Regions from separate parts of the Bacillus sp. DJP31 genome, predicted to be linked through region 4. Evidence: riboswitches for the same ligand, from Rfam matches in the RefSeq annotation. Region 4 holds a riboswitch; each other region holds the start of a gene.

Region 1 (4,364 bases), on a different contig from region 4:
ACTCATCACTTCACCAGAAGTGTTGCTGCTAGATGAGCCTTTTAGTGCTCTGGATGCCTTTACAAAGATGCAACTACAGGATTTATTAGTAACAGTTTGGAAACAAAGTCGTGCCACGATGCTACTCGTCACACATGATATTGACGAGGCTTTCTACCTCTGTGACCGATTACTTGTTTTTCGAGGGCAGCCAGGTGAACTTTGTGAGGAAATCATTATCTCCAAAGAGAGACCCCGTTCAAGAGCGGATCAAGAGCTAGCTAAACAAAAGGAATATATTCTCTCGATATTAGGTTTTAACCAAGCAAAGTAACAATAGGGAGGGCAACAATGAGTCAAGTACTTCTACCTAAAAATGAAACGTACAATCTATCAAACTATGAAGAAACATATAAAGATTTTAAGTGGGATTCTGTCCATCCTCATTTTAGCTGGTACACAACAAAAAAGGTGAATATGGCGTATGAGTGTATGGATCGTCATGTTGAAGATGGGTATGGAGAGAAGGTCGCACTGATCTATATTAACGGAGAGACAAAGGATACCTTAACTTTTTCAGAGTTAAAACAAAAGACTGATGAGTGGGCTCACATACTGAAATCACAAGAAGTTAAAAAAGGAGACCGTGTTTTTGTATTTCTACCCAAGCATCCAGATTGTTATATTGCTATATTAGCAGGTATAAAAATCGGAGCAGTTGTAGGTCCATTGTTTGAAGCTTTTATGGAGGAAGCCATTTATGACAGAATGTATGATTGTGAAGCTTCCGTCTTAATTACCCACTCCGACCTTCTTGACAGGGTCCCTTTAGACAGACTGCCCCATTTAAAGACGGTGCTCACAACAGATGACTCAGAACATCCTTTTGCAAAATCTATTTCTAACTTACTAGCTTCTACCCCAATTGTTGGAGGAATAACAGAATGGGTTGATTTAGATGATGGAATGATTATTCATTACACATCAGGCTCCACGGGCAAACCAAAGGGGGTCCTTCATGCACATCGTGTGATGATTCAGCAGTTTCAAACAGGGCGTTGGGTCCTTGATCTAAAAGAAGACGATGTGTATTGGTGCACGGCTCACCCAGGCTGGGTTACAGGAAGCTCTTATGGAATATTTGCTCCTTGGTTAAACCGTTCAACCATTGTGGTTCATGGAGGTAGATTTCAGGCAGAAGAATGGTTTCAAGTGATTGAAGATACTGGAGTGACTGTTTGGTACAGTGCTCCTACTGCTTTTCGATTGCTGATGGAAAAAACTCAGACTGTGAAAGAATACAATCTCTCGACCTTACGTCATATTTTAAGTGTGGGGGAGCCACTTAATCCTGAAGCAATTACATGGGGGAAAGAAGTCCTCGATCTACGTATCCATGATACATGGTGGATGACAGAGACGGGGGCTCAGCTCATTGTTAACTTGCCATCTGAACCGATAAAGCCAGGATCAATGGGCAGACCGATTCCAGGTGTTGAGGTTTCAATTATTGACTTGGACGGGAAAGAAGTAAGGAGAGGGGAACTAGGGCTACTAGCTATTAAAAAAGGATGGCCATCTCTGATGAAGGAAATTTGGAAAAACAAAGAGAAGTTCCTTTCCTATTTTGCCAACGATTGGTATGTTTCTGGCGATTTAGCAACCATGGATGAAGAAGGTTATGTATTTTTCCAAGGTAGAAATGACGATATGATTAATTCATCCGGAGAACGAATTGGCCCCTTTGAGGTAGAAAGTAAACTCATCGAACATCCTGCAGTAGTTGAGGCTGCGGTAATTGGAAAGCCAGACCCGGTTCGGGGGGAAATTGTGAAGGCATTTATTGTTTTAACGGAAGGGTATACAGCAAATGTGGAGCTTCTAAAAGAGATCCAAAGCTTTGTCAGATATAAGCTTTCAGCACATGCTGCGCCTAGAGAGATAGAGGTAATTGCGGAGCTTCCAAAGACTCAAATTAGTGGCAAAATACTAAGAAGAGTATTAAAGGCACAAGAGCTTGAGAAACTTTCCATTCTTGCATAAATAGTATTCTACTATACTTAGATGAATCAACTATTCTTTGAAAATAGAAATATATTTTTTTAGTATAACTATTGACGACCTTTTTTTTGCATGCTACAATCACTCTCGTAGTTATTTTTCCTTGAATCTAGTAACGTGATAATTGAATAAAGAATAATGTGTTTGTAAAAACACACTCTTATCAAGAGAGGTGGAGGGACTTGGCCCTATGAAACCCGGCAACCGTCAACGTAACGTTGAAATGGTGCCAATTCCGGCAAAGCAATGTGCTTTGACAGATGAGAGAAAGGACCCTACTTATATAACCCTTTCTGCTCATTTATGCAAAAGGGTTTTTTGCATTTTAAAAGGCCGATTCTCTAATATATCCCTTCATTTAGTAGAGAATATATAGCATAAATATTGTTCTTAATCTTACTATACAGATGGGTGAACTTGGGGAGAAAAGAGGTGAGTAGCATGATGACATTAAAGGGAATAAAAAAGGTCTTTTCCTCGAAAAGTGGTGAAGTGACTGCCGTTAACGGGATTAACCTAGAGATAAAAACGGGGGAAATTTTCGGAGTCATTGGATACAGTGGTGCTGGTAAGAGTACTCTCATAAGAATGTTCAATCAGCTAGAAAAGCCAACAGAAGGCTCCATTATCGTAGCGGGTAGAGATATGGCTACTATTCAAGGAAAAGAACTAAGAATGGCTAGACAAGAAATCGGCATGATTTTTCAGCATTTTAACCTGCTGTGGTCAAGAACAGTTCGAGAAAACATTGCCTTCCCTCTTGAAATTGCTGGTGTACCAAAGCAAAAGCAGACCGAACGTGTGGATGAGCTGATTAAGCTTGTTGGGCTAACTGGCAGAGGAGATGCTTACCCCTCAGAGCTAAGTGGTGGTCAAAAACAGCGAGTCGGGATTGCGAGAGCATTGGCAAACAATCCAAAAGTATTGCTCTGTGATGAGGCTACATCAGCCCTCGATCCTCAAACAACGGATTCCATTCTAGATTTGTTAGTCGATATAAATGAACGACTAGGGCTAACGATTGTTTTAATTACCCACGAAATGCACGTTATTCGAAAGATTTGTCACAGAGTGGCGGTTATGGAGAATGGTTTAGTGGTGGAAGAAGGGGATGTGCTTTCGGTTTTTAAGAATCCACAACAACCCATAACCAAACGATTTGTTGGCCAGTTATCAGAACCGGAAGAGGCAAAAGAAACAGTTGGACATTTACTAGAACGTTATCCAAATGGACGAGTTGTTAAGCTCACCTTCGTAGGAGAAGAAACCGGGCAGCCGATCATTTCAAATGTAATTCGTCAGTTTGATATCACGGTGACAATCCTTCAAGGAAAAATAGCGCAGCTTCATACTGGTGCCTACGGAACTCTTTTTATCCATATTGATGGAATAGACGAAGAGGTTGAGAAGGCGATTGTGTACATTAATCAGCAATCAGTCGGTGTGGAGGTGCTGAAAAATGCTTAATGAGCTTCTACCGAATGTAAAATGGGAAAAGATGATTAATGCGACACTAGAAACACTTTATATGACAGGCGTTTCTGTACTAGCAACATTTGTATTGGGAATCATCCTAGGATTATTATTATTTTTAACGGCAAAGGGTAACCTTTGGCAGAACAGCATGATTAATTCGCTCATTGCAGCCATAGTGAATATCTTCAGATCGATTCCGTTTATTATCCTAATTATATTACTTATTCCATTTACAATTTTTATCGTTAAGAGTATGTTTGGATCCAATGCAGCATTGCCTGCTCTCATCATTGGAGCAGCACCTTTTTATGCAAGGATGGTCGAAATTGCCCTTCGTGAAATCGATAAGGGTGTAATTGAAGCCTCAAGAGCAATGGGAGCTTCTACATGGACTATAATATGGAAGGTTTTATTACCAGAGGCGATGCCTGCTTTAGTATCTGGTATAACGGTTACTGCTATAGCACTTGTTGGATACACAGCAATGGCTGGAGTTGTAGGTGCTGGAGGATTAGGAAATCTTGCCTTTTTAGATGGCTTCCAACGTTCTCAAAACGATGTAACGTTTGTTGCGACCGTATTAATTCTAATCATTGTATTTATTATTCAATTTATCGGTGACCGAGTCACTTCATCTATAGATAAAAGGTAACTAGAAAAGCTGAGGCGTCCGTGTTAGCCCCGACTTGCAAATGTTCTGAAGCGGGGAAAAGGGTGAACTTTCCTTTTATCCGATTCAGGTTATTTGACCTCGAGGGGGTGGACGCAGAAGCTAGACAAAACGAAAAGCTGAGGCGTCCGTGTTAGCCCCGACTTGCAAATGTTCTGAAGCGGGGAAAAGGGTGAAC
Region 2 (4,364 bases), on a different contig from region 4:
ATATATCCTTTGAACTTTATGCATAATAGCTCCATCAAGTTGTTCATCAGGTAATTCCGATTCACAATGAGGACAAATGGCTACACTTGCATTTACTTCAATGGACTCTCCTTTATAGGCATATAACTCATTTTTTTTGAATTATGTTGTATGACTGCACCTCCTCCTGGCACATTTCACACCAAATGTTCTTAGACATTAGGATATCTATCCTTCTTACTATTTTATATTAGAATTTTCTTCTTTAACCTAAATTACCAAATTTAACCACCCCTCAGTGATATGATTTTATCCCCAGTCTCTATGAAAAGAAATACAGACACAACCACGTTTATCCGTCTTTAACTTTATGTATGCGTCAAAATTATTTATCTTCCTCTTAAAAACCCACACATCATTACCATCGTCCTTTTACGCCTTTTTAATCTTCATTCTATTTTTCATATATTTTTTGCGCTTATGTTCCCATTTTTGTTTTATGTGAGCGTTTTTTTAGGTTAGTTCATATTCGGTATTATTTGATACCGTATACTCTCATCTTACAAGAACGAATCATTCTTACATGTTATTATTTTTATATTGACATCCACCCCACAACCCATTAAAGTAAGGAATATAAATTTTCTTAATAATTAAATACGTAATCTCTTATCTAGAGAGGCGGAGGGACTGGCCCTATGATGCCCGGCAACCGTTCCATTTCATTATGGAATTGGTGCTAAATCCTGCAAAACATTTATTTGTTTTGACAGATAAGAGAGGAACATCCGATATATTGCGATGAAACCTCTCTTTGAGAGGTTTTTTTACGTTTAAACGCGTGAATCCTCTCCTAATCTAGTAACCACAAAATCAGAAATTAAAGGGAGACAATCAACATGAGAAATTCAATCATTAAAACAGCTTTCACTTCAGCACTAGCATTATCAATACTTTTAACAGGATGTTCGTCAGGTGAAAAGGCAAGTACAAATGAAAAAGTATCCTTTGAAAATGTACCAGAACGATTTGCAAATGGTGAAGGGGCGAAAATTAAGGTGATCCGCAAAATTGGTGGAGATGACCATACGGCTCAATTTTTAGCTGGAGCGAAGGAAGAGGGAGAAGCATTAGGCTTTGAAGTGGATGTGTTCACGGCTAACGGGGATTCAGCTAAGTTCCACGATGCGATTGAGCAAGCTTTAACACAGGATTATGATGGGTTTATTATTTCACACGGTGATGATGCCGCGACGGTTGATGGAGTTAAAAAGCTGACTGAAGCTGGAAAGAGTGTGGTAACTTTTGACTCGAACCCTGACATTGCAACGGTTGAAGGGGTGACGTTGACTTCTCAAAATGATGAAGAGTTAGCCAAATTAGCACTTGATCAATTGGTGAAGGAACATAATGGAGAAGCCAATATCGTGTACTTATGGGTTGATGGATTCCCTCCAATGGTCAGACGTAACGCTGTTTACCAAGATACGCTAAAGAGTAACCCTGGAATCAAAGAAGTTGAGCGTTTCGGTGTGGCGGCTGCTGATACATCTGTCCAAACTCAAAATGCAGTAGCTGCTATGCTAAACAAGCATCCAAAGGGTGAAATTGATGCGATTTTTGCCTCATGGGATGCCTTTGCGATTGGGGCAACACGTGCGATTCAAGAAGCAGGTCGTGACGAGATTAAAATCTATGGAATTGATGTTTCGAATGCAGATCTTCAAGAAATTCAAGCGAACCCAAGTCCATGGAAATACACAGCAGCAGTAGATCCCAAACTAATTGGTGCTGTCAATTTGAGATTACTAGCGAAGAAACTTGCTGGTGAAGAAACGCCCCCAACATATGATTTAGAAGCATCATTAATTTCCCAAGAAGATTTACGTAAATCAGATGGGGCCGTTAACATGGTCAACCTTGCTGACATCGTTGAAGGCTGGGGAACTTCTACTGCTTTTGAAGAAGAGTGGATGAAGGTATTAAAGGATCACTATAAAAAATAGCGTTTACCCGTATCGGGACACTCTCTTTACCTAGTAAAGAGAGTGTCTACTTTTATGAAGGGAGGAAAAAATAATGACGGCTACAGTACTTCGAATGAACAACATCTCCATTGAGTTTCCAGGTGTGAAGGCATTAAACAATGTGGATTTTGTAACAGAGACAGGCAAAGTACATGCCTTAATTGGGGCCAATGGCGCTGGAAAATCTACTCTCATGAAGGTTTTATCTGGGGCATACAGTCACTACAGTGGCGAAATTACTCTTGATGGAAACCTACTTCCCATTCGTACCCCTAAACATGCCCAAGAGTATGGAATTCAAACTGTGTATCAAGAAGTCGATACCGCATTAATTTCGTATCTATCAGTTGGAGAAAACATTATGCTAGGAAAAACGGTAAATGAGAGTAAGCGTAAGCAGTTCATTAACTGGAAGGAACTTCATACAGAAGCAATCAATGTTTTAAAAAGATTGAATATCAACCTATCTTCTAAGAAATTAGTTAGTGAACTAACCCTTGCTGAGAAACAAATGGTGTTAATCGCAAAGTCTATAGCAACAGATTGTAAGTTTCTAATACTTGATGAACCAACTGCCCCTTTAAGCCAAACAGAAACTAAAGAGCTTTTCCGGATTGTGAAAGACTTAAAGAATAGAAACGTAGGCATTATTTTCATCTCTCACCGGCTACCCGAAATTTTTGACATCTGCGATGAGATCACCGTGATGAGGAACGGAGAGTTTGTTTCAAAAGAATTAACATCCGCTACCTCTCAAAATAAAGTTGTTGAACAAATGCTTGGAAAAAAGCTAGAGGAGCAGTTTCCTCCAATTAGCTTTAATATTGGTCAAACGGTGTTGGAAGTGAACAATCTCTATGAATCTTCTAAGCTTAGAAATATTTCCATCACGGCTGCTCAAGGAGAAATTGTCGGGATTGCAGGACTTGTTGGAGCAGGAAAAACTGAACTCTGTAAAACTCTTTTTGGCCTCTCGAACGTTACAGCTGGGGACATCGTTTTGAAAGGGAAAAAGGTAAAACTTAAGAGCCCGTATGAAGCAGTGAGGAATGGACTGGCACTCGTTCCTGAGGAAAGAAGAAAAGAGGGAATACTAGTTACCGAGACTGTTGCTACAAACTTAACAGCTGCGAATTTAGGGAAGTTCACCAAAGCGTTTGGTTTTTTAGACAGGAAATCAGAACAGAAGGAAGCCGTTGAACTCATTAACAGCCTTGGAATTAAAACACCCTCCGCAGATACACTCGTCCAAAATCTCTCTGGTGGAAATCAGCAAAAAATTGCGATTGGAAAATGGTTGATCACGGAAGCTGATGTGTACATCTTTGACGAGCCAACAAAAGGTGTGGATGTTGGGGCGAAAAAGGATATCTTTGAGTTAATTGTTGCCTTAGCAGATCGAGGAAAGGCAATCCTTTATGCATCCTCTGAAACATCAGAAATCATGGGCATCACCAATCGTATGTATGTGTTATATGACGGACAAATTGCACGTGAGCTAGCGACATCAGAGACGAACGAAGAAGAAATATTATACTACTCAGCAGGAGGCCAGTAGCATGGGCGCATCAATAAACTCGAACTCCATCTTCAATTTTTTATATAAATACGGAACCATCTTAACGATCATTGTGTTGATTGTGGTATTCGCAGTGGCCAACCCCTCTTTTATACAAGGAAACAACATCATCAATATTTTACGATCCATCTCTATCGTCACTATTATCGCAATTGGCATCACGATTTCGCTTTCTGTTAATGGATTTGATTTATCTGTGGGATCCGTTGCCTCCTTATCAAACGCCATTGTTATTTCCATGTTTGTATGGTTCTCACAAAATACATTCATCGCGATTATGGCAGCCATTGCTGCAGCCTTATTAGTTGGAGCGTTAAATTCCATACTGATCGTAAAAGTGAAGATTCCCGATATGCTCCTCACACTTGCGATGATGTTTATTATTCAAGGAATTGCCCTTACCTACACAAGAGGTGCAACCATTTCGCAAAACATGGTTATGCCTGATGGAAGCTTTGCTGAGGGTCTCATCTCTCCACTCTTTGGGAAAATCGGCCAGGTTCCTTGGATTATCATAATCATGATTATAGTCGTTCTCTTCGTACACGTTTTTCTAACGTACACAAAGCACGGTAGGTACATGTATGTCATTGGGGGAAATGCTGAAGCAGCCAAGCTTTCAGGAATTCCAGTTAACAGATACAAAGTAGTTGCCTATCTTATGTCTGCCTTCTTTGCATCCATTGGTGGAATTGTATTAGCATCACGGGTCATGACAGCAGAAATCAATGCAGGATCTCCCTACTTAATGGATTCTGTTGCTGCCGCCTTCATCGGAT
Region 3 (4,364 bases), on a different contig from region 4:
GTTGGCGATGAAATCTCTTTCAATGAACCATTTGGTAGTGTTGAATCTGTTAAAACAGTTTCAGAGTTATATGCTCCAGTTAGCGGAAAAGTGGTTGAAATCAATGAAAATCTTGATGACAGTCCTGAATTTGTCAATGAATCTCCATACGAAAAGGCATGGATGATTGTTGTAGAACTTACGAATGTTAGTGAAGTTGAAAAACTCATGACAGCAGAGCAATACGAAGAAATGATCAATCAAGACTAATGATTTTTTTTATTATGGACACTCTAAGGTTATACAAATAGACTAAGGAGTGTTTATTTATGCTTGAGCGAAAAAAGCTTGAAATTACCGATCGAGTGGTTGGGAAGCTTGGCCAGAATCAAATGGATTTATATGTAGAAGACCAGCCAATTGGCAGGATGCTTTTTACGAATCAAGGTAATCAATTCGAACTTAAGACCGGTTATGAGCATGAGGAGAATAAGATTTATCAGAATGCTGATGTAACAACAGGTCCTGATCAAAAGTACACGGATTGTGATGAAGAAAATGGTTGGTGCTAAGACAGTGGAACATCCACTGTCTTTTTACTCATTTTGCGCAAAATGAATTTGGTTTGAATATTGTATTAGAAAGAGTTTTCTTTTCTAAACAAATTCGTACGTAATGGGTGATGTTATGATTCGCGGCGAAGTCAAAAGGGTCATTATTGTTGAGGGTAAGTCAGATAAGAAGAAAGTCGAAATGATTATCAGTGAACAGATTGAAATCATTTGTACAAACGGCACCATTGGCACAAGTAAACTAGATGAATTAATAGATTATATATATGATAAAGAGGTATATATATTAGTGGACTCAGATGAATCAGGGGAAAAGCTGAGAAAACAATTCCGCAGAGAATATCCAGAGGCTGAGCACCTATATGTGGACAAAATGTATCGTGAGGTCGCAAGTGCCCCGGATCAACACATAGCCACTGTATTACTTAGTGGGAACATCGATGTACATGCAGGATATTTATAAAATAAGAAATTATAAGTTTTTTTAACCTGGGTACTAATCTAGCTCCAGCGCCTAGACCCCCCGAGGTCAAATAACCTGAATCAAATAAAAGGTAAGACCACCCTTTTATTCGCTTTATGAACATTTGCTTGTCGGGTCTGAACAAGGCTCTTGCGCTTATTCTAATAGGAGTGAGAAATAGAAAATGGAGGAATGGTTGGATTTTCAATTAGAAGAAATAGATCAACATACAACACATGCCGTGTTTTTGTACACCCCATTGTGTGGTACATGTAAGGTAGCTGAACGAATGATTACAGTAGTCGAAGAATTAGTACCTCATTTGCCGATAAAAAAAGTGAATCTTAATTATATACCAAAGATCTCAGAACAATTGGAGATTCAAAGTGTACCATGTCTTTTGCTATTTAAAGAGGGACAATTAAAAAAGAGAATATTTGCGTTTCAATCGGTTGACTTTCTGTATACAGAACTGAAAAACATTTGAAAGTACTTGTAGATTACTTATTATGAAATTTCCTCACTTCGAATGTTCAACAAGAAATTATTCACCTTAAAATAAACAAAGGCTGGAAAGAGAAGGAGATAGCAAGTTTTCTAATTATGAGCGCGGGTAAGGTTAAAATCAACATGTTTCGAGCAAGAAAGCATTTGAAAACAAGGTTTCACCAACAATTTACAGCATAGAAGGGCATTCACCAATTTTGGTGGATGCTTTTTTCCTTTTCTATTGGAATTTGTTAAGTAATCGTTCAATCTGTCAAACCTTCTGTAAGTCCTGCCTAATTTTCTCAACAAATGACATATTTCTCAGGAAATAAACAGAAATATGTATGATTATGTATTTCTCTTAATAAACTGTCGAACGATAAATAAAGGTAGTTCAATTCAATCTGTGGAATTCACTAAGTAGAATAAAAACGGGAGTGAGAGTTACATGATTGAGCTACTTAAAAGATTTTCTGCGGTTGTTTTAAATGAACCACATCTGAAACCAGTTCTTCCACAGGAAGCAATGATCATTTGTTTTCAATATGATTACAATCTCCTATATCTTCAAATTTCAGCTAGCCATTGTAAGGTTTATAAAAGTTGTCATGATCAAATTGACATTTTGATTAAGGGTAATTCGGATTCAGTAAATCTCATCATCACCGGGAAGGAAAGATTAAGAAAGCTGGAGTCTAGAAGTGAAATAAAAATCACCGGGAAATTTAAGGATATATTAGTAGTAGAGACCCTATTTTGTCTATGTGAGAAAAGACTTTCAGCATAATTAATAAATAGGTGCATACAATTCTTATCAAAACAGATTATAATTCGATGGTTTAAAATTTTCAAAAAATAGTTTGACAGGTAAAAAAGAGCTGTGATATAGTCAATTCATAGCAATGATGAATTAGCAAGCTGAAGCGTTAATTGAATAGAGTTTTCTTATCCAGAGTGGTGGAGGGTCTGGCCCTATGATACCCGGCAACCGATTTTCAAGTTTACTTGAAAACACGGTGCCAATTCCTGCAGAGTGTAAAAACTCTGACAGATAAGAAGAGATGAATGTATACTTTCACCCTCTTCTTATTGAAGTGGGTTTTTTTAATGGGGATTTTTAAAACGTACAATTAGTTTAAGGGAAGGAGTCATGCAGAAGGTGAAGGAAGAAATAGCGTCTGAATATGGCGAAATTAATATAGGGGACTTTACAACCGAGCTTGGCATTACCATTCCAGATGTCTACATTGCATTTGAACGAATTGGTCATAAAACTTCTCCCGTCATCCTTGTATGTCATGCCTTAACGGGTAATCAGTTTTCGGTCGGAACAAGGGATCAGCCTGGATGGTGGTCTGGACTCATTGGTGATGGGGGATATATTGATACAACTAAATGGCAAGTGATTACGATGAATGTACTTGGAGGCTGTAATGGGACATCAGGTCCTTTAAGCCTTGATGGAAATGGGAATCCTTATAGATCTTCTTTTCCGTTTGTGACAGTTAGGGACATTGTGAACAGTCAATACCAAGCATTGGAAAAGTTGAATATCCATAAGGTTCATGCCATAATCGGTGGCTCACTTGGTGGTATGCAGGTCCTTGAATGGGGAATTCTTTATCCCGAATTTGCGAAGACTTTGTTTCCGCTAGCGACTTCTCCCTACTTGAGTGATTTTGGAATAGCCTATAATTCAATTGCGCGTTATGCCATAACAAATGATCCGCGGTGGCAAAATGGAGAATATGAGGCCAATCCAGAGCTTGGTCTAAGTATAGCAAGGATGATTGGAATGATCTCTTACCGTTCAGCAGACTTATTCAATCAAAGATTTTCAAGAGAGGAACGGGATGGCTGGGGTGATCATCATCTGGAAAGTTCGTATCAAATTGACTCCTATTTAAAGTATCAGGGTGAGAAATTCTTAAAAAGATTTGATGCGAATAGCTATTTATATTTACTCAAGGCAATGGACCACCACAATATTGGTCATGAACGAGGAGGCTGGAAGCAAGCTTTAAAAGAGATTCGCTCGAAGGTCATCGCGATTAGTTATAAGAGAGATATCATTTATTCTAGTGAATTATTGTCTGAGCTCTTGGAGGTTTGTCAGGAGAATAATCTATCCTCAAAGCATTATGAGGTAGAAACCGTTTTTGGTCATGATGGATTTTTAGTTGAATTTGAGAAGTGGGGACATCTAGTGGAGGGGGAGCTCGGGTGAAGTCAATTAAAGTAGTGCTTTTAGGGTTAGGAACCGTAGGGAAGGGATTATACGAAACAATCAATACCCATCAACAAAAGCTGCATGAGGCTACAGGTCTTCCAGTAGAAATCGTAGGAATCTTAGTCAAAGATGCAGATAAGCCTAGAGAAATCAAAGGGAACATTACAATAACGACTAGTGTTGAAGACTTGTTAGCACTCCAAGAGGTAGATATAGTCTTTGAAGCAATCGTCGGCATTGAGCCTGCCAATACGTATATTAAGAGATTCATTGAAAAAGGTAGCCATGTTATCAGTGCGAATAAGGAATTGCTGGCGCATAAAGGGAAAGAACTCTCTGAATATGCTTCTCTTCATCATCGGTTTCTTACTTTTGAAGCAGCTGTAGCGGGTGGTATTCCTCTTCTACGAACAATTATTCAACTCCTTCAGGTAAATGGCATTTTAAAAGTGGAAGCCATTTTGAACGGAACGAGTAATTATATTCTCTCGAAAATGAGGAAGGAAAAAGCTAACTTTGATGATGTTTTAAAAGAAGCCCAGGAGCTTGGGTACGCTGAAGCAGATCCTTCGAACGATGTTTTAGGAACAGATGCTTTTTATAAGCTCATGATATTAAGTAACCTTATTTA
Region 4 (4,364 bases):
CTGATATGACTTTGACGTATGATGAGCGATTAGATTTGAGAAAAATGATGAAAAGAGTGATAGGTGGAACACCGACTAAAGTACCGGAGCAGTATAAAAGGAGAACGCCTTTATTCTACTTAGAAAATGTACAAGCTCCTGTCTTACTTATACATGGTGAAAAGGATCAGAATGTTTCCATTGAGCATTCCTATCGATTAGAAAAACGACTAAAGGAGTTAAGAATACCTGTTGAGTCCTGGTATTTTAAAGAGTATACACATTATTTCCCACCAGCAATTAACCGGAAAATTGTGCAGGATTTGACCAGTTGGATGAAGAAACAATAAAAACAAACTATTGGAGGTAAGAAAAATGGGAATGCCCCTAGAGTTAAATACAATGATTGTGACAAAAGGTTTGGAAAAGAGAGTAGAGGAAAATATGTTTACTCTTGAAAAGGAGGGATATCGCTTATATCCACTTGATATTCCACTAGAAGTAAAAAAGCAAAAGGACTCTGACACAAATGGCATTGCTATTATTAAGAAAGTAGTTATGATGAGTCAGAAAACGATAATTACATATGAATTGATTTCGCTTAATTCGACAAATTAATTTTTAAGGAAGATTTTTTTGAATTCCTTTTACAACAATAGGATCTTACCGTTTGACGGGGATTAAATCAAAAAGCCTGCATCAATGATTACTTAGTAATCTACGATACAGGCTTTTTGATTTAATCGTTATTGGTTTTGTTATTTTGTTGGTCCACCAAGTGAAACAATATCTTCATTGACATTTGAGAATTTTTTAAAGTTTTCTATAAACTTAGCTGCTAATTCAGTTGCTTTCATATGGTAAGCTTCTTTATCAGTCCAAGTTTGCTCAGGCTGTAGTACTTCATCAGGAACACCAGGAACGTGTAAAGGGACTTCAAGTCCAAAGGTCCCATCTTTAGCTGTTTCGACGTTGCTTAATTCTCCCTCTAAGGCAGCTTGAACCATGGCACGAGTGTAGCTAAGCTTCATTCGGCTTCCAACTCCATATTCTCCGCCAGTCCAACCTGTGTTAACGAGAAATACTTGTACATAATGCTCATCGATTTTCTTGCCAAGCATTTCAGCATAGACCGTTGCAGGAAGAGGTAAGAATGGTGATCCAAAGCAAGTGGAGAATGTTGCTTGTGGAGACGTGATTCCTCTTTCTGTACCTGCTAGTTTACTTGTATAACCACTTAAGAAGTGATACATTGCTTGCTCTTTCGTAAGTTTGCTGATTGGAGGAAGTACACCAAATGCATCTGCTGTTAAGAAGATGATTGTGTTCGGATTTCCAGCAATACTAGGTTCAATAATGTTGTCGATTGCCTGAATCGGATAGGCAGCACGAGTATTTTCAGTTAATGAAGTATCATCAAAATTTGGAGCTCTAGTTTGGTCGTCAATCATAACATTTTCGAGAACACTACCAAAGCGGATCGCATCAAAAATTTGAGGTTCCTTTTCTCGAGTTAAATTGATGCACTTCGCATAGCATCCACCTTCGATGTTAAATATACCAGAATTAGACCAGCCGTGCTCATCATCGCCAATAAGGCGTCTGTTTGCATCAGCAGATAATGTTGTTTTTCCTGTTCCAGATAAACCAAAAAATAAAGCAACATCACCTTCAGCACCAACATTAGCAGAACAATGCATAGGTAAAATGTTTGATTCTGGCAGTAAATAGTTCATAATAGAGAAAACAGATTTCTTAATTTCTCCTGCATATTCGGTACCACCAATTAAAACGATCTTTTGTTCAAATGATATAATGATAAATGTTTCCGATTTAGTTCCATCAACATTTGGATCCGCTTTGAAATTTGGAGCTGAAATGACGGTGAATCCTGACTCATGTGCTGCTAAATCCTTTTGAGTTGGACGAATAAATAGCTGATGGGCAAATAGATTATGCCAAGCATATTCATTGATAACTTGTATGGGTAGGCGATGCTTTTCATCAGCACCAGCAAATCCTTTAAAAACGAATAGCTCGTTTTTTTCCATTAAGTACGTTAATACCTTTTTATATAGGCGATTGAAAGCTTCTTCTGAAATCGGTTGGTTGACAGTGCCCCAAGCAATCTTATCTTTAATTGAAGCTTCTTCTACAATAAATTTGTCTTTAGGAGAGCGCCCTGTATATTTTCCCGTCGTTGCACGAACAGCTCCAGTAGATGTAAGCTCTCCCTCGTTTCTTGAGAGTACCTTTTCCACTAACTGTGAAACAGATAAGTTTGTATAAATGTTTTGTCCGCTTAATAAACCATTTAAGTTGATTGAAGTATCAACAGAATTCATTTTCATAACCTGCCTTTTACGATTTTTTTCTATTAATCTAACAATAATCGAAATTAAATGATTACTTCTTCAATTAGTATAACATATTTAAAGCAATAGTCTATACTAATCTATATTTTTGTGCTCATTATAGTTTTAATATCCCCTTTTACTGCAGGTTACAGTAATCAATGTTTATTCTAGCTGAATTTAAGCTTAAACCCACACTGATTTAACCAAGTTTCATAAAATGGAAATGAGATTAAAAAATGGGATCTTCATAACAGCAGCCCATATATTTTATAAATCTAAATGAACAAATATAGTTGTGTGAAATTATTCGAGTAACCTCTTCTCTTTTTGTTGACATCTTTCGACCTCATACGTTATGATATGAGCCGAACGGATACTCTCTTATCCCGAGTCGGTGAAGGGAACAGGCCCAATGAAACCCAGCAACCATCATTTTATGATAAGGTGCTAACCTGTTGCAAGGCGCAAGTAGCCTTGAACGATAAGAGCAAAGGCGAATGAACGTATACCCTTTCCTCTAATATAAGGAAGGTTTTTTTTATGTTCATTTTAGTAAAGCCTAATCATTGAGCTAAATCGTAAAAAAAGAACTCCTTAATAAAATTATGTTTTATTAAGAATAATAAGAGAATGAGTACCGTATCTGACAAGATTTCAGAGATAAGAAAAGATTCACGTAGACCTTATTTCTGAAGTTAACAATGGGAGGAACAAATTAGATGTCAAAAAATCGCCGTTTATTTACGTCTGAGTCTGTAACAGAAGGGCATCCAGACAAAATTTGTGATCAGATTTCAGATTCAATTCTTGATGCAATTCTTGCAAAGGATCCAAATGCTCGTGTTGCATGTGAAACATCGGTTACAACAGGATTAGTATTAGTTGCGGGTGAAATTACTACATCTACTTATGTAGATATTCCGAAAATTGTTCGTGGAACGATTAGAGATATTGGTTATACACGTGCAAAATACGGATTTGATGCTGAAACGTGTGCAGTGCTTACATCTATCGATGAGCAGTCAGCAGATATCGCAATGGGAGTTGACCAAGCATTAGAATCACGTGAAGGTCAAATGTCAGATGAACAAATTGATTCAATTGGTGCTGGTGACCAAGGTCTTATGTTTGGATATGCTTGTAACGAAACGAAAGAATTAATGCCATTACCGATTTCTTTAGCTCATAAATTGGCTCGTCGTTTAACAGAAGTTCGTAAAGAGGATATTCTACCTTACCTTCGCCCTGATGGAAAGACACAAGTAACTGTAGAATACGATGAAAACAATATTCCAGTTCGTATTGATACGATCGTTATCTCAACACAGCATCATCCAGAAATTTCGAACGAGCAAATTAGTCGAAACCTAAAAGAACATGTGATCAATACAGTTGTACCGAAAGAATTAATTGATGAGGATACAAAGTACTTCATTAATCCAACAGGTCGTTTCGTTATTGGTGGTCCTCAAGGGGATGCTGGATTAACAGGTCGTAAAATCATTGTTGATACGTATGGTGGATATGCACGTCACGGTGGCGGAGCATTTTCAGGTAAGGATCCAACAAAAGTTGACCGTTCAGCGGCATATGCTGCTCGTTATGTAGCTAAAAACATCGTGGCAGCAGGACTAGCTGACAAGGCAGAAGTGCAATTGGCTTATGCAATTGGGGTAGCGCAGCCTGTTTCCATCTCGGTTGATACATTTGGCACGGGTACTGTTTCTGAGGATCTTCTAGTAGATTTAATCCGAAGTAATTTTGACCTACGCCCAGCGGGAATCATCAATATGTTAAACCTTCGTCGTCCCATTTATAAGCAAACAGCTGCTTATGGTCACTTCGGTCGTACAGATATTGATTTACCATGGGAACGTACTGACAAAGCTTCAGATTTGAAAGCTCAAGCAGCACAATAATAAGTAAAAGGCTATCACCTTGAATGAGGTGATAGCCTTTTTAATTAAATAATTTTTGCGTATTTGGTTTCTTTAGATTCATGAATGGCCATTTCATATTCGTCTAGAA

The links. Region 4 has a riboswitch for S-adenosylmethionine ahead of metK (methionine adenosyltransferase). Riboswitches for the same ligand answer to the same signal wherever they lie in the genome.
Region 1: linked by a shared signal. The riboswitch ahead of ACOI1C_RS19700 (methionine ABC transporter ATP-binding protein) and the one ahead of metK (methionine adenosyltransferase) in region 4 are both predicted to bind S-adenosylmethionine.
Region 2: linked by a shared signal. The riboswitch ahead of ACOI1C_RS19070 (sugar ABC transporter substrate-binding protein) and the one ahead of metK (methionine adenosyltransferase) in region 4 are both predicted to bind S-adenosylmethionine.
Region 3: linked by a shared signal. The riboswitch ahead of metX (homoserine O-acetyltransferase MetX) and the one ahead of metK (methionine adenosyltransferase) in region 4 are both predicted to bind S-adenosylmethionine.

The regions. Positions count from the first base shown of each region.
Region 1 covers NZ_JBMERO010000032.1:23,928-28,291, forward strand. Annotated here, with positions in the region: gene ACOI1C_RS19690 (ABC transporter ATP-binding protein) at 1-313, shown strand, start outside; gene acsA (acetate--CoA ligase) at 331-2,022, shown strand; SAM riboswitch class I at 2,198-2,307, shown strand; gene ACOI1C_RS19700 (methionine ABC transporter ATP-binding protein) at 2,482-3,507, shown strand; gene ACOI1C_RS19705 (methionine ABC transporter permease) at 3,500-4,168, shown strand.
Region 2 covers NZ_JBMERO010000029.1:30,913-35,276, reverse strand. Annotated here, with positions in the region: partial or broken gene ACOI1C_RS19075 (type II TA system antitoxin MqsA family protein) at 1-123, opposite strand, end outside; SAM riboswitch class I at 646-759, shown strand; gene ACOI1C_RS19070 (sugar ABC transporter substrate-binding protein) at 879-1,985, shown strand; gene ACOI1C_RS19065 (sugar ABC transporter ATP-binding protein) at 2,059-3,564, shown strand; gene ACOI1C_RS19060 (ABC transporter permease) at 3,566-4,364, shown strand, end outside.
Region 3 covers NZ_JBMERO010000032.1:14,500-18,863, forward strand. Annotated here, with positions in the region: gene gcvH (glycine cleavage system protein GcvH) at 1-249, shown strand, start outside; gene ACOI1C_RS19640 (YusG family protein) at 309-551, shown strand; gene ACOI1C_RS19645 (toprim domain-containing protein) at 667-1,014, shown strand; gene ACOI1C_RS19650 (thioredoxin family protein) at 1,199-1,501, shown strand; gene ACOI1C_RS19655 (hypothetical protein) at 1,561-1,701, shown strand; gene ACOI1C_RS19660 (hypothetical protein) at 1,952-2,290, shown strand; SAM riboswitch class I at 2,446-2,561, shown strand; gene metX (homoserine O-acetyltransferase MetX) at 2,654-3,730, shown strand; gene ACOI1C_RS19670 (homoserine dehydrogenase) at 3,727-4,364, shown strand, end outside.
Region 4 covers NZ_JBMERO010000007.1:65,577-69,940, forward strand. Annotated here, with positions in the region: gene ACOI1C_RS08775 (alpha/beta hydrolase family protein) at 1-329, shown strand, start outside; gene ACOI1C_RS08780 (DUF2584 domain-containing protein) at 355-597, shown strand; gene pckA (phosphoenolpyruvate carboxykinase (ATP)) at 738-2,324, opposite strand; SAM riboswitch class I at 2,715-2,824, shown strand; gene metK (methionine adenosyltransferase) at 3,056-4,255, shown strand; gene ACOI1C_RS08795 (glycosyltransferase family 4 protein) at 4,300-4,364, opposite strand, start outside.